DNA from 4 places in the Ruegeria sp. AI3 genome. Region 1 is predicted to be linked to each of the others. Evidence: riboswitches for the same ligand, from Rfam matches in the RefSeq annotation. Region 1 holds a riboswitch; each other region holds the start of a gene.
The links. Region 1 has a riboswitch for cobalamin ahead of nrdH (glutaredoxin-like protein NrdH). Riboswitches for the same ligand answer to the same signal wherever they lie in the genome.

Region 1 (7,702 bases):
AAGAAGTCGTGGTTCTCGCTATCCGGGCTGAGGGCGGCCAGAATCGCCGGATTCACTTCGGACACTTCTGGTGGGAACAGGGCCTCGAACCCGAGGTTCTGCAACGCTTTGTTGGCGTTGTAGTGGAGGAAGACCTTCACATCCTCGGTCAGGCTGAGTTCGTCATAGAGTTCCTCGGTGTATTGGTTCTCGATCCCGTAAAGCTCGAACATCAAGCCAAAGGCATAGTCCTTCAACTCCTGCTGTTCCGCCTCAGAGAGCTTCTCGTAGCCGCGCTGGAACTTGTAGCCGATGTAATAGCCATGCACGGCCTCATCCCGGATGATCAGGCGGATCAGGTCGGCGGTGTTGGTTAGCTTGGCGCGACTGGACCAGTACATTGGCAGGTAGAAGCCTGAATAGAACAGGAAGCTTTCCAGAAACACCGACGCGATCTTGCGTTTCAGCGGATCGTTGCCCGGGGCGTATGTGTTCAGAATCGCCTCGGCCTTGGCCTGCAGATGGGGATTCTCTTCGGACCAGCGGAACGCCTCATCGATCTCCTTGGTCGAACAAAGTGTCGAGAAGATCGAGGAATAGCTGCGCGCGTGAACCGCCTCCATGAAGGCGATGTTGGTTAGAACGGCCTCTTCATGCGGAGTCACAGCATCTGGCATCAGGGCAGGGGCGCCGACCGTGTTCTGGATCGTGTCCAGCAGGGTCAGGCCGGTAAAGACGCGGATGGTCAGCTGCTTTTCATGGTCCGTCAGCGTCGCCCAGCTTTGGATGTCGTTGGACAGCGGCACCTTCTCTGGTAGCCAGAAATTGACCGTCAGTCGGTTCCAGACCTCAAGGTCCTTGTCATCCTCCAGCCGGTTCCAGTTGATGGCGCGGGGGATCTTGGTTTGGATCATATCTTTCATGTCAGTGGCCCCTTACAGCGAGCAAGATACGCAGCCCTGCACCTCGGTCCCTTCAAGGGCCTCCTGGCGCAGACGAATGTAATAGATGGTTTTGATGCCCTTCTTCCACGCGTAGATTTGCGCGCGGTTGATGTCGCGGGTCGTGGCCTCGGCCGGGAAGAACAGGGTCAGCGACAGGCCCTGATCCACATGCTCGGTGGCCGCGGCATAGGTGTCGATCAGCGCCTCGGGGCCGATCTCATAGGCATCGCGGTAGTATTCGAGGTTGTCGTTGTTCATGAAGGCCGCCGGATAGTAGACGCGGCCGATCTTGCCCTCTTTACGGATTTCGATCTTCGAGACGATGGGGTGGATCGAAGAGGTCGAGTTGTTGATATAGCTGATCGACCCTGTTGGCGGGACAGCCTGAAGGTTGCGATTATAGAGGCCGTGTTTCATCACATCGGCCTTCAGCGCCGCCCAGTCGTCGCGGGTGGCCAGGGTCATGCCATCGAAAAGAGCGTTAACCCGCTCGCTTTCGGGCAGCCAGTCACGGGTGGTGTATTTGTCGAAAAAGGTGCCTGAGGCATAGTCGGAGGCCTCGAACCCCTTGAACGACGCCTTACGCTCCTGTGCCAGATCGCAGGAGGTGCGGATCGCGTGATAGGCTATGGCCGCGAAGTAGACGGACGTGAACTCGACCCCCTCGGGCGAGCCATAGTGGATATGTTCGCGGGCAAGGAACCCGTGCAGGTTCATTTGCCCCAGACCAATTGCGTGGCTCTCATCATTGCCCCGACGCACCGATGGGACCGAGTCGATTGCCGACATCTCAGACACCGCCGTCAGCGCGCGGATCGCAGCGCCGACAGTACGACCCAGATCGCCGCCATCCATCGTCTTGGCAATGTTCAGCGAGCCGAGGTTGCAGGAGATATCCGTGCCCAGATGGGAATAGCTGAGGTCATCGTTGAACTCGGACGCTTCATTGACCTGCAAAATCTCGGAGCACAGGTTCGACATGTTGATCCGGCCCGCAATGGGGTTCATCCGGTTCACCGTGTCTTCGAACATCACGTAGGGGTAACCGGATTCGAACTGAATCTCGGCGATGGTCTGGAAGAATTCGCGCGCGTTGACCTTGGATTTACGGATGCGCTTGTCATCGACCATCTCGTGATATTTCTCGGTCACCGAGATTTCCGAGAACGGCACGCCGTAGACCTTTTCCACGTCATGGGGCGAGAACAGGTACATATCAGCGTTTTTCTTCGCCAGCTCGAAAGTGATGTCAGGGATCACCACGCCAAGGCTCAGCGTTTTGATACGGATTTTCTCATCCGCGTTTTCGCGCTTGGTGTCGAGGAAGCGCATGATGTCCGGGTGGTGCGCGTTCAGATACACCGCACCCGCACCTTGCCGCGCGCCAAGCTGATTGGCGTAGGAGAAACTGTCCTCCAGCAGTTTCATCACCGGGATCACGCCTGACGATTGGTTCTCAATGCCTTTGATCGGCGCGCCGTGCTCGCGGATGTTGGTCAGCAGCAGCGCCACACCTCCGCCGCGTTTGGACAGTTGCAGGGCCGAGTTGATGCCGCGACCGATGCTCTCCATGTTGTCCTCAAGCCGCAGCAGGAAGCACGAGATCAACTCCCCGCGTGAGGATTTGCCCGCGTTCAGGAAGGTGGGCGTGGCGGGCTGGAAGCGACCGTCGAGGATTTCCTCCATGAAGGACAGGGCCAGCGCCTCATCCCCGCGCGCCAGCGCCAGCGCGGTCATGACGACGCGGTCCTCATAACGTTCCAGGAACCGCTGCCCGTCACGGGTTTTCAGCGTATATGAGGTGTAATATTTGAACGCGCCCAGAAAGGTCGGGAACCGGAACTTCTTGGCATAGGCCGCATCCCAGATCTTCCGCATGAAGTTTTTGGAATACTGGTCCAGAATGGCCTCTTCATAATAGCCCTCGGAAACCAGATACCCGAGCTTTTCGTCCAGCGAGTGGAAGAACACGGTGTTCTGGTTCACGTGCTGCAGGAAATACTGCCGCGCGGCCATACGGTCGGCATCGAACCGAATCTTCCCCTCACCATCATAGAGGTTCAGCATCGCGTTCAGCGCGTGATAATCCTGCTCGTTTACGCTGCTGTCGAGCATAGGTGTCTCCCTAGTTTTTTCAGCCCGGCGCGGACGCGGGCGATGTCGGTCTCTGTTCCGGCCAGCTCGAATGTGTCGAGCAGCGGTACGTTGCATTTCTGGGCGATGATGCGACCGGCCAAAGCGTAGGTCGCACCGAAATTGCGGTTGCCTGTGCCGATCACCCCAACGATCCCGGCACGTCTGTCCGGGTTGTTCAGGAACCGGATCACCTGTTTCGGAACCGCCCCGCGCCCTTCGCCATCGGCATAGGTGGGGCTGATCAGCACGTAGGAGTGTCCGGGGTCAGGCAGCGGGTCCATTCCATTCGGAATGCGGAAAGAGGTCAGGCCCAGCCGCGAGACGAAGCGGTGGGTGTTTCCGGATTTCGATGAGAAATAGACCAGCGCCGGGATCGGCGCGGTCATGGATCAGGCCAGTTGGGCGATCATGTCCGGGCGGAAACCCGACCAGTGATCACTGCCCGCAACAACGACAGGGGCCTGACGATAGCCCAACTCGGTCACATGGGTCATTGCGCTGTCGTCCTGGGTCAGGTCGATGACGTCATAGGCGATGCCTTTTGCATCCAGCGCGCGGGTGGTGGCGGTGCATTGTACGCATGCGGGTTTGGAATATACGGTAATGCTCATGTCGTCCTCTGTCCTTTTAATGAATGCCGAGGACGCTGCGGGCAAAATGACCCCTGAACACGCCCCCGAACCCTCCGTTCGCGGTTCTCTTTCTTTGCTTACGGCAGGTCTCCTGGCTCGCGGATTGACGTTCGAACTGGCCTTCCCAAAAGCACGCTTTCAGTGGCGTATTCAGTCGAACTCTCCGCTTACAGTTGCGGGGGCAGCGCCGGTTTTTCACCGGTTTCCCTCTTAGCTTTCAACAGGAATCGAAAGAACCGAAGCAACACCATATTGGGGTTGGTGGTGGCATGTTGTCAATATATGGTGTGGCGAAGAAAATAAATTTCTTCGCTTGCACAACCAGCCACGTGCGCTAAGGCGGTCTACCTTTTCCGCTTGGGCATCGCGTTGCCACCCTTCATCGCAGCCGCCCGCGCGCGGTTTTTCTTGCTGCTTGGCTTGCCTTTGGGCGGAGGCGGGCCTTTCGGACGGCGCGCGGGTTTCTTATGCTGATCGCCCGAGGGCACCTCTTCCCGTTTGGGGCGCGTTTCGGGCTTGGGTTTCTCGGCCGGTTTCCGGTGTGGTTTTGCGGGTTGAGGCTCAGCCGCGCGGGCCTGGCGTTCAGCACGTTCGGGGCGCTTCTTGCCTTTGAAGTCGCGCTTGGGGCCTTTGCGGCCACCACCGGAAAGGGCGGGCGGCGCGTCCAGTTGCACGATGGTCTTGGTGCCTTCGACCGTCATTTTGGGGCCGATGGCCTTCAGGAAACCTTCGACACTGCTTTCGCGAATCTCGATATAGCTTTCTGTGTCAGCAATGCGGATCGCGCCGATATCGTCTTTGGTGATCTTGCCCGCCTTACACAACATGGGCAGCAAATAGCGAGGCGAGGCGTTTTCGTTGTGTCCCTCCGACAGCGAAAACCACACGCTTGGGCCAAAGGGCACGTTCGGTTTTGCCGCTGCATCCGGCGTGTCGCTCAGCTCTTCGGGGGCGGAGTGCTTGCGCCCGTATTGACGCAGATAGGCCGCCGCCAGCTGTTGCGGCGAAAAGCGCGAGACCAGATCGTCGACCAGAGCACTTTCCCCCTCGGTCACATCCACGGTCCAATCATCCGAGCTGAAAATCCGCTGCATATCCTGCGCCTGAACCTCGTCGGCCGAGGGCGCAGACCCCCACTCGGCGGTCAGCTTAGCGAATTTCAGCAGGCGTTGCGCCTTTTTGAACGATGCAGGCGGTACGATCAGCGCGCTGACGCCTTTCCGCCCGGCGCGTCCGGTTCGCCCCGAGCGGTGCAGCAGCGTTTCATGGCTGTTCGGCAGTTCCGCATGGATCACCAGATCAAGGTTCGGCAGGTCGATGCCGCGCGCGGCCACATCGGTCGCCACACAGACGCGGGCGCGTCCGTCGCGCATGGCTTGTAGCGCGTTCGAACGTTCGCTTTGCGTCAGCTCGCCGGACAGGGCCACGACCGAGAATCCACGATTCGACAACCGCGCCGTCAGGCGGCTGACCATGGCGCGGGTGTTGCAGAAGATGATGGCGTTGGGGGCCTCGTAGAACCGCAACACGTTGATGATTGCATTCTCACCATCGCGCGGGGCCACGTTCATCGCGCGGTATTCGATATCGGCATGTTGTGTGCGCTCGCTGACGGTGCTGACCCGCTCGGCATCGTGCTGATACCGCGCGGCGAGGGAGGCGATGGCGCGGGGAACCGTCGCGGAAAACAGCAGTGTCTGACGCTCGGACGGTGTCTGTTCCAGAATGAACTCAAGATCTTCGCGGAAGCCCAGGTCGAGCATTTCATCGGCTTCATCCAGAACCACGGCGCGCACAGCAGTCAGGTCAATCGACTCGCGCATGATATGGTCGCGCAGGCGGCCCGGCGTTGCGACCACGATATGCGCGCCACGGGCCAGCGCCCGCCGCTCGTCTCGCATATCCATGCCGCCGACACAGGACGCGATGAACGCGCCTGCATCCGCATAAAGCCATGCCAATTCGCGTTTGACCTGCATCGCCAATTCACGCGTCGGCGCGATGACCAGCGCCAAAGGCGCGCCAGCCCCATCGAATACATCCACGTCGCCCAGTATGGTCGGGGCGATGGCAAGGCCGAAGCCAATGGTTTTCCCCGATCCGGTCTGTGCCGAAACCAACATGTCGCGACCTTCTAAGTCGGGCGCGGATACGGCGGTTTGGACAGGGGTCAGCGTGTCATACCCTTTGCGATCAAGGGCGTCTTGAAGTGTCTGATTCATGGCTCGGCTCTTTGGGATGCTGCGGTCACCCTCAGAGCGTCTATTACGCGGATGATCGTCGAAGGGCACTCCTTACCGAGTGAGGCGCCGGATGTATAGTGTGGAAAGCGACCTGTGCGATCAAACAGAGCATAAACGCTTGATGAAGGTTCCTTCAGGAAAGTTGTAATCCGTCGCACTCTTCCCAATCTGTTGAACACAGCCAGAGATGGCACCGATTTCAGGGAGAAAGAGACCATGACCAGATTTATGACTGCCGGAGCAGCCGCTCTGGCCACGAGCCTAGCCCTTGGTACTGCCGCTGGTGCCGAAACCACGCCTGATCTGCGCGGTATTTGGACGGCCAGCCAGACTACAGTTTCGCCGTCGAATTCGGCTACCGGCGATGCTCCACGATTTAACCAGTCGGAATGGGTGCTCGAAATTCAGGCTCAGAACGACAATGTCTTCTGGGGGCCGAGTATGTGGCGTCGCAATGCCATGGATGACTGGACGATGTACGAGGCCACCGGTTCCATCAGCCAGGATGGCTCTGGAAAGATCGGGATCGTCGAAAGCTCGGCCGAGCCGGCGATTGGCGTAAACGCTTTGATTGACGCGCGCTACGAGGATGGGCGAATTTACGCGGATTTCCGTAGCCTGCGGAATGGAACTACCTACAGCACCGTTCTGGAACGTCAGGTGAACTGAAGCGTTTTCGGCCCGGCCGGACTGTAGGGGGTACGGACTGTCGCCTGATTTTGACTGCGACAGAATAGTAGGTAAACCGTCCGGGTCGGAACGCTTCTCAATATCGGAAAACTCGTCTCCATAGGGAGGAGGCGGACCGGACGGTAATTTCGCCGCTCGCGACATGATCCATGATATGCCGGGTTTACACGCGGCGTTCCTCGGCCCGGGTTACTCGGATCTCGCGAACCTTCAGCGCGGAGTCACGCACGGTGAAAAATTCGCCGTCCGGTCCAAGCTCCATTACAGAATGGCATCCTATCCGCAGTATGCCGCAGGTTCTGTTGGGAGGATTTGTCCAGTCGATCTTTTGCGAACATATCTGTTTTGCCTCCGCGACCGACTTCAGTACGGCAGGCGTTTTTTAAGCGTCGGTTAAGAACCAATACCGGGCGCAAGCCTCACTCTAAATGCCGTCTTTTGCATATGCTCGACAGCGCAGGTGTGTAATAGGGAACTTAGCCCTGTTTCGGTCCGAACGATTCGGTTCGGCGGACGGTGCGGCGTTGTCAGTTCCTGCAATTTGCGATCAGTTTATCGTCTGTTGCCGTTTGCACCTGCAGCAAATCGCAATATTCCGGTCAGAGTTTTGCGAAAAGAGTTTTGCAATTCTAACCCTACGTGGTTGTCGAGAAATCCGGAGTTATCCACAGTACCCTCCCGGCAGATATCAACAACTTATCCCCGTCTGATTTCCATGCTGCAGTGCTATTTTCTTGCCCGATTACGGGTGCAATGCAAGATTGGTTTCACCGCTGGAGTTCCTCGGATCAGAAGGCGGGATGCAAAGGCCAAGGGGGTCTGCGCAGGGAAAGTTGATCTTAGGATTGACGTTTTTTTGCAAGGGCTTACCGGTGGGTGGTGCATCGAGTTGGGGCTTCGTGTCTTGGGTCGACGGATCATCTTCTCAAATGGGCTTTGTGCGTCGCGGCGACTTTCGAGTTTGTGGCGGCGGCTGCGGTTCCCTCGGGGGCCGGGGCAACTGGATCGAAGTGGTCTTAGGACAAACTTCGTCCGGGTAAGGCGTCAGGGGTTGCCCGCAAGGGCGCATGCAAAGACC
Region 2 (7,702 bases), on a different contig from region 1:
ATGGGCCTTACTCGGCGGCCTCGGTCACACCCGCGAGGATATCGCGGATTTCCGCTTCTTTGATATCGTCATGCTCGGCGATCACCACCATGCGCGAGCGGCGTTCCTCACCGGGGCCCCATGGACGGTCGTATTGATGACGCACACGGGCACCCACGGCCTGCACCAGCAGGCGCATCGGCTTGCCTTGCACGGCGGCATAGCCTTTGACGCGCAGGATGTTCAGCTCATTGGCCAGACGTTCGATCTTGGCGACCAAATCGGCAGGATCGGACTGTTCCGGCAGATCAACGATGATGCTTTCGAAATCGTCATGCTCGTGATCGTGGTGACCGTCGTGATGCGAAGGACGAGCGTCCATGTCATCCTCGGCTGCGGCCTCAAGACCCAGAACGACGCGCACATCCACGGCGCCTTCGGCCACTTCGACAACGGGCAGCGGGCGAGGGGCCTCGGCGGCGATGATCTCTTTGGCTTTTGCCACGCCTTCGGGACCGGCCAGATCAGGCTTGGTCAGCAGGATGATATCGGCGCAGGAAATCTGATCCTCAAACACCTCGGATAAGGGCGTTTCATGGTCGATCGAGTCATCAGCCATGCGCTGAGCGTCCACCGCTTCGACATTCGGAGCAAAGCGACCAGCGGCGACGGCCTCGGCATCGGCCAGCGCGATCACGCCATCAACAGTGATTTTCGATCGGATATCGGGCCAGTCGAACGCCTTCAGCAGCGGCTTGGGCAGGGCGAGGCCCGAGGTTTCGATCAGGATGTGATCGGGGCGCGGCTCCAGCGCCATAAGGGCTTCGATGGTCGGGATGAAATCATCGGCCACAGTGCAGCAGATGCAGCCGTTCGCCAGTTCCATGATGTTTTCCGCCGGACAATCCGGGATCGCGCAGGATTTCAGGATATCGCCATCGACGCCGACATCGCCGAACTCATTAACAACCACGGCCAGACGCTTGCCTTGCGGGTTCTGCATCAGGTGCTTAACGAGAGTTGTTTTGCCCGAGCCCAAGAAGCCAGTGATCACGGTGACGGGGAGTTTTTCCAAGTTGCTCATTTCAGGGCTCCAATCGGGGGAATACGGGCTGCGCAGTTTTTGCGGAAGTGTTCAGGGCGCTCACGCCATTTGACCAAGCCGTCCTCGGTCGCGAGGTACTTGGTGGCGCCGTCCACGATCACGTCGACATGGTCGGTTTCGTTCAGATGTTCATAGACGAAGGTCCAGCGTTCCGGGCCGCCACGCAGCACGATGGAACAGCCCTCGTTGCAGTTGGATAAACACTCCACGGCTTTAAGGGTTATCCCTTCCGGCAGGTCCGCCTGTTCAAGCGCCTTGTGCAACAGGGTGCCGGGGCGTTTCGCGTCGTCTTCAACGGGCAGTCCGCGACGACAGGTGGTGCAAACCAGCAATTCGACCGGAGCGGTCTCGGTCATGTCTCTCATCCCCCCAAATCCTCATCGTGGGGGACGGGGTTTCATGCGGGTCCCTTGACCCGACACCGGAACACCCCGTCCGGTTTCATCTTCGGGCGCTGGCAGGTCTCCCGGCTTGCGGATGTCAGAGGCGTCCTCTGTCGGATGTCCCGCCTTCCCGGCTTTGCGCCAGTGGCTCGGGCACCCTCTCCGGTCACGGTCGCGGGGGCGGCTGCGTTTGGCGGAAAACCCGTTGACGCATTCCCTTTTCATCTGCTCTCACAGACACCAACAGGAGGCTCATGCGGCACCGACCCTCAGCTTGTCAAGCGCGATGCAGTCCAGACCGCTGTGGTGCGTTGAAAAGCGACCTGCCAGCGTCGCTAGGCGGCATGAATCGGGCGCTGAGGCGTGGTCGCATGGCCTTAGGGCGCAAACGGAGGCGAAATCCATGAAAGTAGGTTTTATCGGGCTTGGGAATGTGGGCGGCAAGCTGTCGGGGTCATTGCTGCGTAATGGAATCGACCTGACGGTTCATGACCTGAGTTCCGATCTGGTTGAGGCCTTCGTCGCGCAGGGGGCCAAAGCGGCTGATAGCCCGGCCCAGATGATGCGCGATTGCGATGCCGTGATCACCTGCCTGCCGTCGCCTGCGGCTTCGGACGCGGTGATGCAAGAGATGCTGCCCGAGGTTGGTCCAGGTAAGATCTGGATGGAGATGTCCACCACCGACGAGGCTGAGGTCAAGCGGTTGGGGGCTTTGGTTTTGGAGCGCGGAGGGGCCGCAGTCGATTGCCCTGTCTCGGGTGGCTGTCACCGCGCGGCGACGGGCAATATCTCGATCTTCGCTGGCTGCGACCGCGACACGTTCGAACTTATCTTGCCCTTCCTGACCACCATGGGGCGGCGCGTTCTGCACACCGGAGAGCTCGGCTCGGCCTCGGTTCTGAAGGTGCTGACCAACTATCTTGCCACGGCCAACCTGATCACCTGTGCCGAAGCGCTGGTCACCGCCAAGGCCGCCGGTATGGATTTGAACACCACCTATGAGGCCATCAAAATCTCGTCAGGGACCTCGTTCGTGCACGAAACGGAAAGCCAGGTGATCCTGAACGGTTCGCGCGATATTTCGTTTACGATGGATTTGGTGAAAAAGGATATCGGCCTCTTTCAGGACGTCGCCGACCGCGCCGGTGTTCCGCTGGAAATCAATCCGGTGATGATCAAGATCTTTGAGGATGGCATCGCCCGGTTTGGCGAGCGTGAGTTGTCGCCAAACATCATCAAACGCCTGGAGGAGGCCACGGGCTTGGACATCCGCGCACCGGGTTTTCCTACGGAAATGCAGGACGATGAGCCGGAAGAACCAGGGTACGAGGTTGTGCCTCAGGGGCGTTCCTCCTGAAAACTGATTTCCGAAGACGGTATTTAGAGGAAGGGGATGTGGAGGCGAGTACCGGAATCGAACCGGTGTACACGGATTTGCAATCCGCTGCGTCACCACTCCGCCAACTCGCCTTTTCAAGTAAAATCAAATACTTGCCGTGGTGTGGTGGGCGTTTTAGCAGCTTTCATCGGGGGCGTCCAGAGGATTGCCGTCGATTTTGGGCCGCAAATCAATATTTGTGGGCGGCCGGTCTAAACGGATCGTGAACCAGGCTTGCGGCATCTGGGCCGTTGTCGAGACAGGTCGAGTGTGGCACAAGCCATTTATCCAAGGGATTGAAAAGAGAGATCAGATGTCAGATTTCGCAGCCCGGCGCCGCACCATGGTTGATACGCAGGTACGACCCTCGGATGTGACCAAGTTTCCAATTATCGACGCGATGCTGTCCGTTCCGCGTGAAAGCTTTGTGCCAACTGCACAGCGCGAAGCGGCCTATGTCGAAGGGTTGATCGATCTGGGCAACAACCGCTGCATTCTTGAGCCGCGCACTCTAGCCAAGATGTTGGATGCGCTGAATATCTCCAATGAAGAAATGGTCCTCGATATCGCGTCGGCCTACGGGTATTCGACCGCAATCGCCGCTCGAATGGCGCAGCTGGTGGTAGGCGTCGAATCCGACGAACATCTTGCCTCTGAGGCGCAAAGCGTGCTGACGGAAGAAAACGTCGATAATGCCGTCATCCATGTAGGTCCTCTTGAAGAAGGGGCTGCCGAGCATGGCCCTTATGACGTGATTATGATACAAGGTGGTGTCGAACATGTGCCCGACGCGGTGCTGGACCAATTGAAGGATCAGGGCCGGATCGCATGTCTATTTGTGGACGGGCAACTGGGTACGGTTCGCATCGGTCGCAAGGCCGGTGGTGTGGTCAGTTGGCGGGATGCCTTCAACGCCAGTGCGCTGGTTTTGGACGGTTTTTCCCAAGAGTGTGCATTTTCGCTATAGTCCGCTGACTGTTGTTTCCACCACCTTGATTAGTTGAACATAAAGACGCAAACTGCCGGAGAGGCAGCGTAATTTCGATTTGAGAGGATTTGGTATGCGTGGAAAGACAGCGGGAAAGCTGGTCAAAGCGCTTGCAGTGACTGCGGCCATTGCCCTGAGTACTGTTCCCGGACGGGCCGTCTGGGCTGACAATCTGACAGATGCGTTCATCGGAGCGTATAACACCAGCGGTCTGCTGGAACAGAACCGAGCCCTGTTGCGGGCAGCGGATGAAGACGTAGCAATTGCACTTTCCGCGCTGCGCCCGATCATCAACTGGACGGTTCAGGTCAGTCAGGATTACACGAGAACAAGAACTGACTCCGTCAGAACAAGCACCGACCCGTCGCGATTCTTCTCGGGTCTGACGCTCAGCCAGCTTTTGTATGATGGCGGGGCATCGGTGCTGGGCAAGCAGTCCGCACAGGAAACGGTTCTGTCGACGCGCCAGTCGCTGATCGATATCGAGCAGCAAGTTCTTTTCCGGGCCGCAACCGCGTATCTGAGCGTCCTGCTGCAAGAAGAAACAGTTCAGATTCGGCAAAACAACGTCGATCTGTCGAGCGAGGAACTTCGGGCCTCGAATGACCGCTTCGAAGTGGGTGAAGTCACGCGTACCGACGTGGCTCTTTCTGAGGCGCAGCTGGCCAGTTCGCGCGCGGATCTTGCGGATGCCAAAGGGGATCTCAGCACTGCTCAGGCCGAATATGTGAATGCGGTCGGCAAACTGCCGGGGCGTACGGCTGGGCAGCCGGGGCTTCCGAATCTCCCACGCTCGCAATCCGAGGCAATCAGCCTCGCGCAGCGCAATCACCCGGCGATTCTATCGGCTCAGCACCAGGTGCGGGCGCTGGATTTGATCGTGCAGCAACAACGCGCCAACCTTGGGCCCAATGTCAGCCTGAACGCGGATGCGGGTGTGACGCAGCGATATGACAATGATGACTACATCAACGACGCCACGGTTTCGCTGAACTTCAACCAGCCGATCTATGCAGGCGGTCGTCTTGCAGCCAACGTACGTCGCGCGATGGCAACCCGGGATTCGTCGCGGGCCAATCTGCTGAACGTGCAGAAGAACATCACGCAAGGCGTGACAGATGCCTTTGTTCGGTTCCAAACGGCAACGGCCAGCCTGACGGCCTCGACCGAGCGGGTCCGGGCCTCGCAAGTGGCCTTTGACGGGATTCGCGAAGAGGCGACGCTGGGCGCGCGAACCACGCTGGACGTGCTGACCGCTCAGCAGGATCTTCTGGATGCCCAATTGGCCGAGGTGGCCTCGCGCACGGAACGGTCATTGGCGGCATACCAGCTGCTGCAGGCGCAAGGCCTTCTGACGGCTGAACGTCTGGGGCTTGCGGTGCAGATCTATGATCCGACGCTGTACTACAATCTGGTCAAAAAGGCTCCGGCGCAGGTCAGCAAGCAAAGCAAGGATCTAGATCGCGTTCTCAAAGCGTTGCGGCGGGACTGATCTATACTACTGGTTGTGACGCCCGACGTGTTTGGCTACACTTGGTCTCAAGAATAGAGCGGTAGAGAACAATGTCGGATAGCGTCATGACCTCAGGTATCGAGGATGTACTGTCGTCGGTAAAACGACTGGTGAGCGAAGACGGTCGCAAAGTGTCGGATACCGATACTGCGGCCGCTCCACGCAAGCCGGGCCGATTGGTCTTGACGGACGCGCTGCGCGTTGGTGACGCGCCAAAATCCGAACCCCTGAAACTGGAACCTAAATACAGTCCCGAGGATTCGGCAAAGCCGATGCTCCTGCGGGCCTGTGATATTGTTCAGCCGGGCGAAGCAGCCAATCACGATGGTGCTGAGGAGGTCGGCGACGAGACCACGTCGGACAACCCGACCGGCAGCCTGAGTGCCAAGATTGAAGCCCTTGAGGCCGCCATCGCGCGAACCGAGGACCAATGGGAGCCGGACGGAGACAGCGACGACGCGTATTCCGGCACGCCCTCGAAGGCGCTGCATTGGATACCTGCGCCCACCTTTGAAGAGGAGGACGCCGAGGATGTGGATGCGCCCTCAGGCGAGGCGGATGCCGCGAAAGAAGAACCGGCGACATTCGTTCGGCATGGGGACACTCCTAAAGCAGACCCAGTTGAAGACGACGCGCCTGAGGAAGCGATCGAGGACGAGATCGGGTTGTCTGCGTCCGAGGAGGAGGCCTTGCGTGAGATGATCGCCGAGGTTGTCCGGTCCGAGCTTCAGGGCGCGTTGGGGGAACGCATCACCCGAAATGTCCGCAAGATGGTCCGGCGTGAGATTCACCGCGCGCTGACCGCCAAAGAGCTGGAATAGAAGCTCAGGCCCGTTGCGGCGTCTGAGCAAGCTCCAGCAGTAGATCCAGATCCATATGCTGTTCAAGATGGTCTGCCAGATCATCCAGCGCCTGTTCGACTCCGTCTTCGTATGCGGTCTCGGAGGTGACATCCAAACCCGACAGGTACTGCGCACGGAAGGCATCGGATGAGAAAATCCCATGCAGATAGCTGCCCAGAATGCGCCCATTGGCACTGGCTGCTCCTTCAGGGCGTCCTTGCACCTCAAGCCAGGCACGTGCGCAATCAGGCCCTTCGGTGCGGCCCATGTGAATCTCGTAGCCGCTGACGGGTTCGCGATTTGGCAGGGCGCAAGCCTCGGTTAGGGTCACGTGTTTCTTGCCCGCCATGACCGTGTCAACGTCCAGTAGCCCTAGGCCCTCAACCGTGCCGGGGCGGCCATCCACGCCTTCGGGGTCTGAGATCGTTTTCCCTAGCATCTGATATCCGCCACACAGACCTAAAACGTGACCACCACGGCGCACATGTGCGTAGAGGTCGATATCCCAGCCCTGCTTCCGGAAATAGGTCAGATCACCGATGGTCGATTTGCTGCCGGGCAACAGCACCAGATCGGCATCACCGGGCAGGGGGCGGCCTGCGGGAATGATCTCGACACTGACGCCGGGCTCAGCCGACAGAGGGTCCAGATCGTCGAAATTGGCCATGCGCTCCAGTTGAGGCACCACAACCTTGCAGGCCCCACCGGTATGAGAGCGGATGTCCATCATATCTTCGGCGGGTAGTTTCCATGCGTCGTGGAACCAGGGCACAACACCCAGGCAAGGCCAGCCGGTCCGTGAGGCGATATCATCGCGCCCTTCATCAAACAGAGATACATCGCCTTTGAAGCGGTTGACGGCAAAGCCACGGATCATCGCCAGATCGCCCTCGTCCAGCACGGCCTGAGTGCCCACGATTTGCGCAATCACACCGCCCCGGTGGATATCGCCAACCAGCACTACTGGAGCCCCGGCCGCGCAGGCGAAACCCATATTGGCGATGTCACCTTTGCGCAGGTTTGTCTCAGCCGGGCTGCCCGCGCCCTCAATCAGGACCAAATCAGCGTCGCCGCACAGCCGGTCAAAGCTTTCGAGCGCGGCCCCCAGCAGTTTGGATTTGTCCTTGCGATAGTCGCCCGCCTTCATGGTTCCGGCACGCTGCCCCTGCACGATGATCTGCGCGCCGGTGTCCGTTTCGGGCTTGAGCAGGACCGGGTTCATATCCGTATGGGTCGGGCGTTTGGCTGCGCGCGCTTGCAAGGCCTGTGCGCGTCCGATTTCACCTCCGTTTTCTGTCACAGCCGCGTTGTTCGACATGTTCTGCGGCTTGAACGGGGCGACCCTCAGACCGCGCCGCGTGAACGCTCGCGCCAACCCGGCAACCAGAACCGATTTGCCGACATTGCTGCCGGTGCCTTGAATCATGATGGCGCGAACCATTGGCGTCTCCTATATGTTGGGGGCAAATGACCTGATTTGACGCCAAAGGGAAAGCCCCAGATGAACACGCCTG
Region 3 (7,702 bases), on a different contig from region 1:
CAGCCCTAGCACGACAAGTGGAAAGGTCTCCCACCGGGCCAGACCAAGGCCGCCTAGCATCCAGAAAATGACGGAATGCGCGGCGCGGCTGTCGCCTGCGAAGATCAGATAGTTGGTGATGGCCGAAAACAGGAAAGATACAGCCAGGCCTGCAAGGATCAGTTTTTCCGGCGCGCTGGTGCGCAGGCTTTGAACCAGGGCCAGAACAATGCCGGACGCGATCAGGCCTCCGCAAAAGGCCGCAAGTGGCAGGGTCCAGATGCCCAGAACATCGCCTGTTACAGTGATGACCAAGACGGCACCCGCAGCGGCCCCTGACGAAAGACCAAACAGAAACGGGTCAGCCAGGTCATTGCGCGTTGTCGTTTGCAAAACGACCCCGACAACGCCCAGCCCGGCCCCAATCACTGCCGCAAACAACGCGCGGGGCAGGCGCAGGTCAAAGACAATCCGGTGCAGAGGGGACATGTCGCCCTCAGTCACACCAGTACCCAGCCCAATCGCGGTGAAAACCTCGGCCATAGGGATCGGGGTAGTTCCGTAGATCGTCGACAGCAGCAAAAGGGCGGTCAGAATGACCGCCCCTAACAGTACCGCCCGGCCCGTTTTCGTCATCTTAGCTGTTACCCCGGTGCATTGCCGTTGCCATCTTCTCGATCGCTTCGATGTTTGCCGGTCCCGGTGTCAGCTCTTCGTAACGCAGGCCGATCCAGCGCTCGTTCTTGACTGCATCGGTCTGCGACATCACCGGGTGTTCCTGCAGGAACTTGAAGGTATCCGCCGCGCCGTTGCCAGTTTGATAGTCCAGCAGGACAAGGAATTCGGGGTTCGAGGCGGCGACGGCCTCCCACGAGGTGCGGCCCCAGCTTGTGTCCATGTCATGGGTGACGTTGACGCCGCCAGCCGCTGCGATCATCGCGTCAGGAATGGCGTATTTGCCTGCGGTAAAGGGCGCATCGGCCGGGCCGTCCAGCAGGAAGACACGGGGTTTTTCCAGATCGGCGGTTTTGGCCTCGATCGCGGCCAGATGGTCTTTCCAGCCCGAGACCAGCGCGTTCGCTTTGTCTTCGACCTGCATGACCGTGCCCAGGCGTAGAACGTCGTCAAACAGCAGATCCATGGTGGCTTCGGGACGGTCTTTGTTCAGGTGAATGCAGCTTTCGGTCAGCACCATTGTCTTGATGCCAAAGGGCTCCAGCGTGTCGGGGGTAACGTCGCCGCCGGGTTTCATGCCGTAGTACCATCCGGCGAAGAACATGTCGGGCTCAACCGCGACGAGGTTTTCGACCGTCGGATATTTCGGAGCGAGTTCGGGAATGTCACCGCGTTGCGCGTCGAAATCGGGGCTGGTCTTGTACCAGCCGGTGATGCCGGTCAGACCAACGATGCTGTCCTGAAGACCCAGCGCAAAGGCCATGTCGGTCATGTTCATGTCATGAACCACGATCCGCTCGGGCTTGCTGTCGAACACCAGAGGTTCACCGCAATTGTCGACGGTGATCTCTTGCGCGGCAGCGCCGCCCGCCAGCGCGCTTAGGACCGCAGCGGACAAAAGTTTCAGTTTCATCAATCTCTCCTGTTAAGATGAAAGCTCTCGTTTTCGGATGTCCAGCGCGGGGATCACGCGTCCTTCGTGCTGGAAACACAAATAGTCAACACCAAAAGTCTCGCGCACGCGGTCTGGTGTCAGAACCTCGGAGACCGGGCCGAAGGCCGTCAGCTGCGCATTCTTCATGAGGGCGACGTGGCTGGCGAATTCGGGGATCATGACCAGATCGTGGACGATCATCACAACCGTCACGCCCAACTCGGCGACCAGAGACAGCATGTGCCCTTTGGCATCGGGGTCGAGATGGTTGGTCGGCTCATCCAAAAACAGCAGCGAGGGGTTCTGCGCCAAAGCCCGTGCGATATGAGCGCGCTGGCGCTCTCCGCCGGACAGTTTTGCCATCTGTTTGCCGGCCAGATGGGACAGCTCGGTGGTGTCGAGCACGCGCTGCAGGTCCGTTTGAAGAGCTTCTGCGGATTTGTCGGCCCTGATCGGGATTTGCCCAAGGGCCACATAGTCGCGCAGGTGCAGCCGCCCGTCGGGTACTTCCTGCTGGCCGACAACGGCAATCCGTCTGGCCCGCTCCAGCGAGGACAGTTTCCGCAGGCTTTGATCCTGAATACGCACATCGCCTAGCGCCAGTTTTGCGACCCCGCACAAGAGGTTGAGCAGCGTCGTTTTGCCCGCCCCGTTCGGGCCAGCGACGGCCAATATCGCGCCTTCCTCAAGCGAGAACGAGGTGTCGCGCAGCAGAACATCGCCGTTCAGGGCGTAATATTCCAGATTTTCAGCGACCAGAAAGCTCATGCCGTGCCCTCCGGTGGCAGGCAGGGCATGCGCGACAGGGTTTTGGTATAGAGCGCCAAAGGACGGGTCGAGGCGCTGGTCCAGCCATTCTCACTGTCGCGAAATTGATGGGCGAACTCAGCCAAAGCGCTCAGATCAGCAGGGGATTGAATGTCGCCGAACAGATATTGCGCCTTGCCATTGGCCTGCAGCCCGACGGTCATCGGGCGATCACACCCGGCCATACAGTCGATCAGGCGTGTCGAGAACCCTTCGGGCAGCTGGCGGTCCAACGCTTCTTTTGCCTCGTGCGCAGGGATCGGCCCATTGCAGGTGCCGCATATCAGGACGAAATGATCAGCCATGGCACGCGTCGCCGACTTGAACGAAAGCCGATTGAAGGCAAAAGCCATGAGTTGCATCAGCACGCAGATGTGCCATCGAGCCTCCTTCCGGGACACCCCGCCCCGGGTTGGTTAAACTGTGATGGCAGGTCTCCTGACTTGCGGGTCATTGCTCGGCCAACCTTCCCGACCTTTGGGGCCAGTGGTTTTGTGGCGTCGCTCTCCGCTTACAGTTGCGGGGGCAGTCACGGCATTGGCCTTTGGGCCGCACCGTATTCCCATTTTCATCCCTCAGACACAGGCCGTCGGGAACCATCCAGAGCAGCTAGTCTGCTCACGCTCCTATTGTCAAGCACAGGAATCGCGCTAGCGGACCACACGCAGGATCGGCCTGCGCGCGGGTTGGCCCGGTCCGACGCCATTTGTCGGGAACTGGCTAGCCAGGGTCAAACCGGCCTGTATCAGATGGGCGTCCGGATAGCCTCCGGTCAATTCGTTCAAGGCATCGCGCGCTGCCGGAGTTTCGTCGCGGCGCATGTGATGCAGCATCCGGAGCAGGGCGTGCTCGTCACATGTCAGTTCTTGCCGTGTTTCAGCACAAAGCGGGTCTTTGAAGGCCAGACCCAGAGGGCGGGTGTGTAGCGTGGCCTTGATAATCTTGAAGACCAGATGCGCCAGAACAAGCCCCTGATCGCGCCCCCAACGCTCGGTCGCTACCGAAAAGGCATGTTGCCAAGCCTGTGTTTCCGGCTCTGTGAAGCTGAGGATGAAGTGCCGCATGACAGGCAGCAAACCGCGTTCGAAACCGTCAAATTCGATGCGGGGCAGTGTGTGGTTGGATGCCGAGTGTTTCATGCGCGTTCCCTTTTGGGGTCGAGGGCTTTCGCGGCCAATGGGTGGACGTTTTGCGGAAGCGTATTGGGATCAACTGGCGTTTCAAGACGCGGTGATGCAGCGCGGACGGAAAAGCTGAGATCAGCCTCAATCGCCTGCCTCAGTTTTGGTTTCAATGCGCAGCCATGGCGACTGGCAACAGCGTCCATGGCCAACAGATCGGCGAGGGATTTTCGCATGTCAGGTTATCTTTCGGTCGCAAAAATGGGACCGGGCGATGATTCCAACGGAATCTGACTGGGTCAGCCATTAACTGACTAAATTAGTCAGAAAATGCAAGCGCGAAATTCTTAATGAAGTCAGTAGTCGGCAACCAACAGGAAATCCGGCGCTGCATCTTCTTCGATTGTTGCAAAGCGGGGGATCGGGTCTTCAAATACGTTGTCCGTCCGGTCGTCATTCACGGTTGAGACTTCGCCAATCAAGCAATCCCCACCTTCCGCCCAGAAGGCATGCCAGATGCCGGGCATCAAGGTCACGCTCTGACCTGGCTTCAGGCGCAGATGCTCTCCGGGCCCTATGGTGACAGGGCAGGCATCGCTGGGAACAGTGACTGGGGTATCCCGGTCGATACCGCCATCGGGGTCCGAGGCATAGATTTCCATAACCAGATCGCCGCCGCCTCGGTTGATGATGTCCTCGGCTTTGACGATATGGCGGTGCATCGGCGACAGCTGTTTGTCGCGAGAGATCAGCAGCTTTTCGGCATAGAGCATACCGCGCCCCCGGCTCAGATCGCTGACGTTGCCGTTGCGCAGGGTGAACAGGAACAACCCAAGTTCATCGAACTTGCCTTGACCATAGTCGGTGATATCCCAACCTAGCCCATGGGCACGGATACTTTCCGCCTGAGTGTTGCGCATCTGCTCAGGTGTCCAATCTGCAAAAGGCGGCAGAACGGCACCAAATGAACTGATGAATGCCTGGGCTTCGGTCTTGATACGGTTGATTTCGGATCGTTTCATCTCGGACTCTTCGTAGGGCTATAATTCATGCGACCAGGGCGGGTTGGCCCCGGCGCGCGAGACGGTCACAGCAGCCACCTCTGCGCCCAAGGTCAAGGCGTCGCGTAGCGCATCCGGGGACAGTGCTTTCAATCCGGGCTTTGTCAACTGGCCAGCCCGTTCCAGCGAGGCCAAAACCCCGGCATTGAACGTGTCCCCCGCGCCAACCGTATCCACAACTTGCACCGGTTTGACTGGGACTGAGACCACAGCACCGTTGGCCTGATAACCTGAAGCGCCCTCACTTCCGCGGGTGACGATGACGGCAGAGGGGCCTGCTTGAAGCAGCAAAGGGACTTTTTGATCATGGCTTTCCGGGCCAGGGATGATCCAGTCCAGATCCTCATCCGAGACTTTGACGATATCGGCCTGTTCAATCATCTGGTTCAACCGCGTGCGGTAGCGGGTCTGATCCTGTATGAAACCGGGTCGGATATTGGGGTCCAACATCACAGCACAGTTCGCGCCATGTTGCGCCAGCATCGCGGCATAGGCATCCGCGCAAGGCTCACAGGCAAGGCTGATGCCACCAAAATACAGCGCTGAAACCGCGGGGAGTTGGCGCGGCATATCCTCGGCCCGTAGCATCCGACCCGCCGTGTTTTCATCGACAAACGTGTATGTCGCGTGGCCATCTTTCAGTTGAACAAATGCTAGCGTGGTCGGCCTGTCCGAGGCAATCACATGTGTCGTGTCCACGTGGCTGGCCCGCAGGTCATCAGCCAATTGCCGCCCGAACATGTCCGAGGACAGACCGGTCAGCAGGCCAACCGGCGCGCTCAACCGGCCCAAAGCAATAGAGGTATTGAATATGGCGCCACCGGAATGGGGAACGAAACCGTCCCGCCTGGACAGGGTCGGTTCGGCAATCATGTCGATCAGGGCTTCACCGCAACACAGGATCATCCCACATCCTCTTCCAAAATACGCTCAGTTATCGCTGAAGCGCATTTTTACAGAAGTTGTTAGCGCCAACAATGCCAAATTCGGCCTGTTCCGAGATATAAAGGTTCATCGACTGCCGCAACTCACTGAAACGTCCGCCTGCATTGAACGCGTTGCGGAAGGTTTCGCCAAACATCCAGCGGTTTTTCTCGGCGACGCCGCCTACAAGGAACACGCCACCGGCAGGCATCACGGTGACGGCCATATCACCCATCAACGCACCCAGATGGCTGATGAACAAATCTGCGGTGCGAACGGCGACCGGGTCCTTGCCGTCGCGTGCGTCCTGCAGGATATCTCGGGCAGTGCGAACTGGAGGCTGAGCTTGCCCAGCCGCCATGCCTGCGGCCCGATACAGGATTGGCAAGCCGGTTCCGCTGAGGAACATTTCGGCCTCAAGCACTAGGCTGTCGTCGAAAAAGCATTCGGGTGCCAGATGGCGGGCGGCGTCGAAGATATCGACCTCATCCCGCGTGCGCGGGGACAGGCCCACATGGCCGCCTTCGCCTGAAACGGTGTGGAAATGCCCCTCAGAATAGAGCAGTGCACCGACACCCAAACCGGTTCCAGGCCCGACGACCAAACGCGTACCCATCGGCGGAGTGGCAGAGCCTTGCAGGACGGATACGTCAGCCTCTGTCACTTCGGCCACGGACCAGGCTGCTGCGGTGAAGTCATTGATCACATAGGTGTTGGCGGCCCCTGTCGCCTTGGCCAGGGCCTCCTCGGACAGGTCCAAATTCGCGTTGGTCAGTTGGATGCGCCCGTCGCGCACCGGTCCGGCCCCAGCCGCGACCACGGCTTGTGGCGCGGTGCCAACTTCATCGCGTATATGATGCAACGCGTCCAGCAGATCGGGCAGGGTGCCCGTCGGGTGTTTGTGCAATGCGGTCAGCTTACCATCAGAGACAATGCCCAGACGCGTATTCGTACCACCTATATCGGCCACCAATGTCCAATGTGGGCGCAAAGACCCGGACGGCTGGCGATAGGCCTGCCGGTCGGCGGCACCCTCGGAAAGTGCGGCTTTTACGGCAGCGAAGGAGGCTTTGGGGCTGCGGTCCAGCGTCTCAAAATCCACGTCTACCAATCCAAACCGTTTTTCATAGCCAAAGGCCCATTCGTAGTTGTCCAGCAAAGACCAGATGAAATACCCCTTTACGGGCACATCCGCATCCAAAGCCTGTTGCACCGCCGTCAAGTGATCGTCCAGATAGGCGATGCGCTCATCATCCTGCTGGCGCTCGGCGCTCGCCATGCCGTTCTCTGTAACATAGATCGGAAGATCACCGGTATAGTCTTCTGCGGTCCTTTTCAGAAATCGGGTCAGGGCGGCGGGGTCGATTTCCCAACCCATCTGAGTTTTGGGCAGAGGGCCGGGCACTTCGGTCAGGCTTGGCCATGCACTGTCTGCCGAGGTGATCAGCTTGCGGGTGTAGTAGTTCAAGCCGCACCAATCAACAGGCGCCCCGATTGTGTCCAAATCATCTTGCCAACCCTCGGGCAAATGAGGCTCCAGTCCCTCCAGCACGTTGTCGGGATAGGCTTTTTTGAACACGCCGCCCAAGAAAAACCGGTTGTAGATCCCGTCATAGAGCGCGGCCGCCTGCTGCGCAGCCGCGCTATCATCCGCAGGCTCCGCCCATTCGAGGTTGAAGACAGCGCCCAGATTGGACATGCCTAGGCTGCGCATTGTTTGAATAGCGCTGCCATGGGCCAGAAGAACATGATGCATCGCACGTGCAGCCGCGCGAATATCACGCAAACCTGGCGCGTGGTGGCCTTCGAAATGGCTGAGCCAGCTGACGCACCACGGCTCGTTGATCGGCGCGACCGAATACATGCGATCTCCGATCCGGCCCATGATCACTTGGGTGAAATCGGCGAACCACCCGGCGATATCCCGATTGCGCCAGCCCCCCAGATCGGCAAGTGCCGAAGGTAGCTCCCAGTGGTAGAGCGTCGCACAGGGGCGGATGCCACGTTCAAGCAGCGCGTCCGCCAGACGGTCGTAATAGTCGAGCCCGGCTTGATTTACATGTCCGCGACCTTCGGGCAACACACGCGCCCAACTGGTCGAAAAGCGATAGCAGTCAAAGCCTGCATCCTGAACCAGATCAAAGTCTTGTTCGAACCGATTTAGGTGATCGCAGGCGAGTGCGCCATTTTCCGCGCCGACG
Region 4 (7,702 bases), on a different contig from region 1:
CGCGTCGCGGGTGCGCACAGCGGTCGCACCCATATGTCCCAGTTGCTCAAGATTTTGCTCTGCCACTTCGCCCAACACCAGCGCCTGACCACGCCAGGACCATGCGGACCCGACCGCCAAAAAGGCCAAAGGCGCTGCCTCAAGCCCATCAAGCTCGGTTTGATTCCATGAAATGGCTACACGACCGTTATATCCGGCTCTCATATACCTGCTCGCACTTATCAACACCCCACCCAGTACTCAACCCGCTTTATCAGGGGAGATTCCGGCGGAAAAGAGACAGAATTTGAGCAATCACATGAATGTTGCCGAATAGAATCAACTATCCGTGATCGAACCTGTGCTATCCAAACTTCCCGAAGCGCGTATTGGGGCGATAAGTATCTGAGATCAATGCAAATACTTAAAATTCTGAAACCGCAGGCGGCCGCAGCCGTCCTGCAGTTTCAGCATGAGACTTCCCGTTCACACCTCAACTTCGACCTTGCCGATCGGGTTTGAACAGCATGCCAGAATGTAGCCTGCTGCGATGTCATCCTCGGAGATACCGCCGTTGTGAACCATGTGCACCTCACCCGAGGTCTTTTTGACCTTGCAGGTGCCGCAAACGCCAAACGTACAGCCCGAGGCAATGCTCAACCCGACGGCACGTGCGGCGGCCAGAACCGTATCTGTCTCGGCGACTTTAGCAGTGACACCCGAGGTCGCAAACACGATCTCGGCGGCGCTGTCATCGTCAGGAACGATATCATCCAGATCGGGCTGATCCGCTTCGGTCTCAACCGGAGCTCCAAAGCTTTCCTGATGATAGTTGTCCATGTCAAAGCCAAGACCCGACAGAGCGTCCCGAACAGCTTGCATGAACGGCTCCGGACCGCAGCAATAGACCTCACGGTCCAGATAGTCTGGGGCCATGAGGCCCAGCATCAGCTGGTTGAACTGACCCTGGTAGCCGGTCCAGGGGCTGTAACGATCCGCTTCCTCTACGACGAACTTCAGATCCAGACCCGGCGTCCGACTTGCCATCTGCTCCAACCGTTGGCGGAAGATGATCTCGGACGGGCGCTTGGCGCAATTGATGAAGACTACATCCAGATCGCGGCCTTCGTCCCACATGCAAGTTGTCATCGACATCATAGGCGTGATGCCCGACCCCGCCGAGACGAACAGATACTTGGCGGCGACGCTTTCAGCATTGGTGAACAGACCCGCCGGGCCAATTGCCCGCATCCGCATACCCGGCTTCAGATTGTCCAGCATCCAACGAGTACCGATGCTGTCCGGCTGCGCCTTGGCCGTGATCGTAATGGATCGCGGACGTGATGGGGATGACGAGATCGTATAGGTCCGATGCACAACGCCTCCCGGCTGCCCCGGTGCCGGAATCTCGAGCGTCAGGAACTGACCCGGATGGTAGGCAAACAAAGCCCCGGACGGGGCGCGGAACGTAAAGCTGGCGGTGTTTGGCGTCTCGGGCACGACCGAGACGCATTCCAGCCTCTCATCATCCTGCCAGATCGAGGCAACAGCGTTCAGGTCTTTCATCTCCGTCACTCCGCCGCCATCGTGTTGGGCGCAAAGTGACGCGCCAAAGCGCTGCAATACCAATCAGTGAATTGCAGAACACCGGATTCCTGGACCCCCGAATACGGCCCCGGCACATAGGCCGGACTGTTGATGCCCATCTGGTTGTCTTCCACCACGCGGCGATCTTCATCATTGGTGGCCATCCAGACCTCAGTCAGGCGCTTGACGTCATAATCGACCCCTTCGATCGCATCCTTGTTGACCAGCCACTTCGTGGTGACTTCGGTCTCGGTCGGGCTGACCGGAGTGACGCGGAAGACAATCGAGTGATCGGCCAGGAAGTGGTTCCATGTGCTGGGATAGTGGAACTTCAGCAACGTCCCCGCATCGGCAAAGGGCGCGCGGCCCAGAAAGCGGCGCACCGCAGATTTGCCGTCCAGAGTGTAGCTTTCCGCCCCTTCCTTCAGCGGCATCCGCGCCAGACGGTATTGCCCGTCATCATGCAGATAGAACTGCGACGGCATCCCTGCAGCCTCGCAACGGTCGAAGTGAGCTTGCATGAAGGCCGGGGCTTCACCCCCTTCAATACCGGTTACCGAGGGATCATCAGGGAAGGTCCGGCACAGCGAAGGGTGGTTGCCGCCGCAGTGATAGCACTCGCGGTTGTTTTCCCAAACAAGCTTCCAGTTGCCCTTTTCGATGATCGTGCTTTCAAAGGCGACCTTGGCGTTGTTCAAATCATGCGGCTCCAGATAGGGCCGTGCTTTATTGGCGAAGGTGTCGAAATCGGGGGCTACATCTGCAAGACAGATATAGACCAGCCCGGCCAGTTCCCTGCAGTGGACGGTTTTCAGCCCGTGTTGTTTGGGGTCGAAATCAGGCCCCATATCACGCGCCCACAGCAATGAGCCGTCAAGCTCATAGGTCCACTGGTGATAGGGGCAGACCAGTTTGGGCGAGTTCCCCTTGGCCGCTTTGCAGATGATCGACCCGCGATGGCGGCAGGTGTTGTGGAAGGCCCGGATCTGATTGTCCGCACCGCGCACGATGATCACGCGGTATGCGCCCACAGTGTAGGTTACATAGTCGCCTGTTTTCACCAGTTCACATGCCGGAATGGCAAATAGCCAGTCGCGGTAGTGGATGGCCTCAAGATCGGCCTGAAATACATCTGGATCTGTATAGAATGCCTGTTCAAGGGCATAGGCCGGGTTTCGACGCGCCAACAGGCTTTGAACGTTGCTCACTTCTGGCTCTCCTGCCGCGCCCCGCGGCTTAGCTTGGGCAGATGACATCAGAGGCCAGTCCGGAGCCGTGCGAGGATCACGTCCGAAACTTGTGCCCCCACCGCCACCCGCGGTTTGACATATATGCAAGGCTGGTTTCCGGACTTGAAAGGGGCTTACGCCCGGTTTCGACACCTTCCCGGGATCCTCGTCCCAGTGGTTACCTGTCGAACCTGACCTTTCTTACCGTTGCGGGGGCAGCGCCGGAATTGCACCGGCTTCCCAATTCTCTGCCGCCCGAGAATCAGACAGCAGCACCTCACACGCGCAACCTACGCGGGGATGAATTCGCGGCTGAAAGCCTTGCGACATTTCCAGAAACAAAACAGACATGCCCAGCAGAAATGGAAACCTGAAACAGGGCTACAGCTTGAGGCAAGAACAAAAAAACGGAATTCACCCGTGTTGTGATGTGTCCCACAAATGCGCGTGCATGAAGGGCGCAATCGCAAGTGTTTTGCCCGCCAGCTTTTCAACACATCCTGCAGTGAGCTCAAGCGTCATCCATGCCTCGGGGATCGTCAGAAGGTCCGGATATGGCGTCTCTTTGTCAGTCGGGACAAACCCGAATAAGGGGTAGAAAGTCGGCACGCCCAACACAAAGACAGCGTCTGTTCCAATGGACCTCAAGTGCTTGATGCTGGTCTCCATCATCTCTCTGCCAACTCCGCGGCCTTGATGCTCGGGCGAGACACCGCAGGGCGCCAGAAGATAGCATTTAACGTCCGGGTGATCCTGGAAGACAAACGGGGTGAACATGACATTGCCCGCGATCTGCCCGTCACGCCTCACACTGATTGAAATCGTTTCCGGATGCTCAAGGAGATCTTCGGCGAGTTGAGCGATTTCTTCACCTTCCGGTTCGCCAAAAGCCAGCCTATGCACATTCAAGATGGCATCGGTTTCTGAACGGTTCATGATCCATCCCTATCCTGAGCTAAACAGCTTGCGCCGCGTCATACGGCGCGAGATTACCCAAACGACGCCCCAGAGGTCGCATTGGGCGAGCTTCGGCAAGACGAGCCGCTCAGGTCAATATGTTTCTTCGTACAATCGGCAGCGTGCGTCTGTGTCCAGGTGTGCGGTTGTCGCGATCTCGGATTGTTTGTGAGCTTGGTACACCTCGGCGAAGCCTTCGGGGAACCAGCCGGTCACAACCGGGTTGGAAACGAACCGGTCGAGCGCGTCTTCCAAGGTCTGAGGCAAGCGCACCAGCCCTCTTTGGTTCAGTTCTGCGACGTCCAAAAGCGAAAGATCCTCTTCAGTTGGAACGGGCGCGGGTAGCCCTTCTTCGATCCCCTTCGCCCCGGCCATGACAACCGCAGCAAGCGCCAGATGAGGCGAAGCTGCAGCGTCCGCCGCACGGTATTCGATATTGAACTGCCCCGCGATTGAGGCGGGGTCTTTTGCGGTCACAGGACAAATCCGCAAGGAAGCCTCGCGGTCGCGAAAGCCCAGATTGTTGAAAGCCGCAGACCAACGATGCGGTGTCAGGCGTTCATACGAGATCACCGAAGGCGCAGTCAGGGCCAGGATCGCATCCAGATACTTCAATACTCCAGCAGCGAAGGCACTCGTCAGATCCGACATGCCGCAGGGGCCGTCTTCGGCGTAGGTCAACGGCGCGCCATGATCATCCACAAAGCTCATATGGATATGGACCCCATTCCCAACGCTCGCGACATCTCGAATAGGGGTATAGGTAGCCCGCTCGCCATAGGCCTGTGCAGTCGCATAGGTCAGTTCGCGTACCATGATGGCCGCGTCCGCCGCGCGAACACCCAGCTCGGGGCCGATGACGACCTCATATTGGTTTGGGCCATATTCCTTCATGATCGAATCCGGCTTCAGACCGACCTGAGAAATCGCGTTGATCAAGGTCTCGCACAGATCCCGCTGCAGGCCAAAGCCCCGGTGACCATAGGCTTCGTTGGCCTGACTTGGCGGATCTTTCAGCTGGAACTCATGCTCGAACGCAGCCAATAAATTTGCCCCAGAGACCTTGTGCAGCCGCTCCAGCGCCGCCCTCAAAAGACTGCGCGTGCAGAAGTCCCACGGGTCTCCATCCAGCGTGACGATATCGCCCATAAGAAAGTGCAGGCCAGTTTCTTCGCCGAACTCGACCTTTGCCTCGGCCGTGGCGTCCGGGATCAGAAGAAGATCGCCCAGCGCGCCAAACGGGCTTTCGGCAATTCCGTCAAAGCAGTTGATCTGAACGTTCGTTGGTGTCCACCCGACCCCACGCTGCAACCGCTTGTTCAGTTGATCCGCCGGAAAGGCCTTGCCCCGTAATTTCCCGGCAAGGTCAGAGGTGGCGACAAACATCAAGGGGGTTTTGGGCATCATGGGTTGGGGTCCTGATTGTGGGATCGCATGGCATCCCAGGCTTCGATGCGGGATTTCGTCTGGTCCCAGTTGTCTTCGGCGATACGCGTCACGAGCGCCTCGGTCACGGCAAGGGCCGCTGTATACGTGTCCCAGAGCGTGCCGCTTTCGATCGGAACTGGCAAGATTTCCGCCGCATGGCGGGATATGGGAGACAGCCATTTGTCTGTCATGAGGACAACGCGAACCCCTCGGTCCTGCGCGGCAGTCGCGGCCAATCGCGCCAGCGCGGGTTGGTAGCGGCGAAAATCGACGAGAAACAGGATATCGGCAGGCTTCATCCGCAGCAAGTATTCCGGCCAGACCTCATTGTTGGCCGGAAGATGATACACGCCGCTGCGGGTTTGGCGCAGGTGAAAAGACAGGTGCTGCGCGATGGTATCACTGATCCGACCGCCCAAAATATAGACATCGCTTTTTGGCTGGCTCAGTACCGAGCATATGCGCTGAAACTGAGCCTCGGTGATACCTTCTGCCGACAGCGCCATCTGAGACGAGGCGCGCGCGATGAAATCACGTAAGAACCCTCCATCAACACTGCGCCCTTCCCCGTGCAGATCGGTGGGCGAGCGTTGGCCTTCTTTCAATTCCGACAAGAGAGCACGTTGGAATTCCTGATAGCCGCCCAGTCCGATCTTGGTGACAAACCGAGAGATCGACGGGGCCGAGACCTCGGCCCGGCGCGCGAGTTCCTGAATCGTGACCAGACCCGCATAGGGGTAGTCGCTGAGCAAGGCAGCGGCCAGCTTGCGCTCGCTCGCCGTCATGTTTTCCGCCTTCGCTTCAATTCTCTGCCTAACCAGCAAGCGGCACCTCCTAATCTGAATGGATCGCATGGAATAAAAATTTCAGTCAATCTATTTTTTATTGACTCTGAAAAAACTTGTTCTCTAACGTGGGCCACATGAATACATCAACCGCAACCCAAGAATTGCTTGTCGCCGGGGATCCCGCCCCGGTGGAATGGGTGAATCGTGACAGTGATGCAAAGATCGCGCTGCTCTGCGAACACGCCGGGCGCGCGATCCCGCAAAAGCTCGGTGATCTTGGTGTCTCGGAAGAGGTGCAGGCCAGCCATCGCGGTTGGGACATCGGGGCCGAGGCCGTGGCCCGGCAATTGGCTGACCTCCTACGGGCTCCTTTGGTCTTGCAGCGCTATTCCCGCCTTGTGATTGATTGCAACCGCCCGATCGAAGCCCCAGATTCGATTCCGCCAAACAGCTTTGGAGAGCAGATCCCAGCCAATCTGAACTTGACCGCTGCGGATCGCGCTGTACGCCAGCGCGAGATTATGGCCCCACTGAACGGTGCCATTGAAGATATGCTGGACCGGGCACCGCGCGTGCTTGCGGTGTCGATCCATTCCTTCGCCGCACAGGTCGATGGTGAGGCGCGGCCTTGGCACGCCGGATTTCTAACCCGCGTTGACCCGACCACGGGGCAGGCCGCTATCGACCATATCTCGGCCCTGCGTCCCGATCTGCATATGGCGTTGAACCAGCCCTATCAGATCGACAGTGAAAGCGACTGGTTCATACCGCGTTTCGCCGAACCGCGTGGACTGGCACATTCGCTGGTCGAGATCCGCAATGACCTGATCCGCGATGCAAAAGGCGTTGAGGATTGGGCGCATCTTCTCGCCGAGGCCTTTACCCGGATATTGGAGACCAAGACGTGAGTTTGACCCGAAATGTTCCACTTATCCCATCGCAATCCGCGCTGTTGTTCATCGACGTGCAGAACTATTCGGCACACCGGGAAGGAGCCGAATTCAAAGAACTGCCTGAGGCCGAATTCAATGAGAAATACGGCTGGTTTTTCGATCAGCTGGACACCCGCGTGATCCCGAACATGCAGGCCATACAGGCCGCCTGCCGCACTGCCGGCGTCGAGGTCATGTACACCAATATCGAAAGCCTGACGCTCGACGGGCGGGACCGGTCACTGGACTACAAGATAACGGGTTTTCATGTTCCCAAGGGCAGCTGGGACGGAAAGGTCATTGACCAGATCGCGCCCCAAGGCGATGAGATCGTGCTGCCGAAGACGTCCTCTTCAGTGTTTGTGTCCACGCATGTTGACTACATCCTGCGCAATCTTGGCGTTCGTCAGGTCGTTTTGTCCGGCCTTTTGACGGATCAATGCGTCGAAAGCGCCATCCGGGACGCATGTGATCTGGGCTACCTTGTCACTCAGGTCGAAGATGCCTGCCTGACTCATACGCAGGACCGGCACGACAATTCTCTGCGCGCGATCAAAGGCTATTGCCGACAGGTCACCACAAAAGAACTGGTCGAGGAATTGGCCGGTGCTTGATCTGAACGGCATCACCAAGACCTTTGGCGGGGTCCACGCCGTCGAGGATGTGACCATGTCCGTCGCACCGGGCGAGGTGCGCGGTCTGATCGGCCCCAATGGCGCAGGCAAGACGACGCTGGTCAACCTGATCTCTGGCCTGCTGACCCACTCGGCAGGCAGCCTTTCGCTGGATGGCGAGCCACTGG

Region 2: it holds a riboswitch for cobalamin, as region 1 does, so the genes downstream of both, ACRZ95_RS03490 (DUF1636 domain-containing protein) here and nrdH (glutaredoxin-like protein NrdH) in region 1, are expected to answer to the same signal.
Region 3: it holds a riboswitch for cobalamin, as region 1 does, so the genes downstream of both, ACRZ95_RS15360 (DUF1636 family protein) here and nrdH (glutaredoxin-like protein NrdH) in region 1, are expected to answer to the same signal.
Region 4: it holds a riboswitch for cobalamin, as region 1 does, so the genes downstream of both, ACRZ95_RS17615 (aromatic ring-hydroxylating oxygenase subunit alpha) here and nrdH (glutaredoxin-like protein NrdH) in region 1, are expected to answer to the same signal.

What each region holds. Positions count from the first base shown of each region.
Region 1 is NZ_JBQFYA010000005.1:34,798-42,499, forward strand. Features, by position in the region: gene nrdF (class 1b ribonucleoside-diphosphate reductase subunit beta) at 1-902, opposite strand, end outside; gene nrdE (class 1b ribonucleoside-diphosphate reductase subunit alpha) at 915-3,038, opposite strand; gene nrdI (class Ib ribonucleoside-diphosphate reductase assembly flavoprotein NrdI) at 3,020-3,433, opposite strand; gene nrdH (glutaredoxin-like protein NrdH) at 3,449-3,670, opposite strand; cobalamin riboswitch at 3,756-3,947, opposite strand; gene ACRZ95_RS09500 (DEAD/DEAH box helicase) at 4,036-5,913, opposite strand; gene ACRZ95_RS09505 (hypothetical protein) at 6,151-6,603, shown strand.
Region 2 is NZ_JBQFYA010000001.1:693,670-701,371, reverse strand. Features, by position in the region: gene cobN (cobaltochelatase subunit CobN) at 1-2, opposite strand, end outside; gene cobW (cobalamin biosynthesis protein CobW) at 8-1,063, opposite strand; gene ACRZ95_RS03490 (DUF1636 domain-containing protein) at 1,060-1,440, opposite strand; cobalamin riboswitch at 1,524-1,727, opposite strand; gene ACRZ95_RS03485 (NAD(P)-dependent oxidoreductase) at 1,754-2,824, shown strand; tRNA gene ACRZ95_RS03480 (tRNA-Cys) at 2,864-2,937, opposite strand; gene ACRZ95_RS03475 (protein-L-isoaspartate O-methyltransferase family protein) at 3,159-3,812, shown strand; gene ACRZ95_RS03470 (TolC family outer membrane protein) at 3,907-5,325, shown strand; gene ACRZ95_RS03465 (hypothetical protein) at 5,412-6,167, shown strand; gene ACRZ95_RS03460 (cobyric acid synthase) at 6,172-7,629, opposite strand; gene ACRZ95_RS03455 (cobalamin biosynthesis protein CobQ) at 7,690-7,702, shown strand, end outside.
Region 3 is NZ_JBQFYA010000010.1:38,019-45,720, reverse strand. Features, by position in the region: gene ACRZ95_RS15375 (iron ABC transporter permease) at 1-615, opposite strand, end outside; gene ACRZ95_RS15370 (ABC transporter substrate-binding protein) at 617-1,567, opposite strand; gene ACRZ95_RS15365 (ABC transporter ATP-binding protein) at 1,580-2,356, opposite strand; gene ACRZ95_RS15360 (DUF1636 family protein) at 2,353-2,700, opposite strand; cobalamin riboswitch at 2,807-3,011, opposite strand; gene ACRZ95_RS15355 (hypothetical protein) at 3,046-3,534, opposite strand; gene ACRZ95_RS15350 (hypothetical protein) at 3,531-3,752, opposite strand; gene ACRZ95_RS15345 (D-lyxose/D-mannose family sugar isomerase) at 3,873-4,538, opposite strand; gene ACRZ95_RS15340 (carbohydrate kinase family protein) at 4,557-5,483, opposite strand; gene ACRZ95_RS15335 (glucokinase) at 5,512-6,471, opposite strand; partial or broken gene ACRZ95_RS15330 (GH1 family beta-glucosidase) at 6,538-7,702, opposite strand, start outside.
Region 4 is NZ_JBQFYA010000012.1:112,501-120,202, forward strand. Features, by position in the region: gene ACRZ95_RS17605 (hypothetical protein) at 1-204, opposite strand, end outside; gene ACRZ95_RS17610 (hybrid-cluster NAD(P)-dependent oxidoreductase) at 466-1,545, opposite strand; gene ACRZ95_RS17615 (aromatic ring-hydroxylating oxygenase subunit alpha) at 1,551-2,822, opposite strand; cobalamin riboswitch at 2,887-3,090, opposite strand; gene ACRZ95_RS17620 (GNAT family N-acetyltransferase) at 3,210-3,731, opposite strand; gene ACRZ95_RS17625 (glutamine synthetase family protein) at 3,846-5,156, opposite strand; gene ACRZ95_RS17630 (MurR/RpiR family transcriptional regulator) at 5,156-6,034, opposite strand; gene ACRZ95_RS17635 (N-formylglutamate amidohydrolase) at 6,103-6,876, shown strand; gene ACRZ95_RS17640 (cysteine hydrolase family protein) at 6,873-7,514, shown strand; gene ACRZ95_RS17645 (ABC transporter ATP-binding protein) at 7,507-7,702, shown strand, end outside.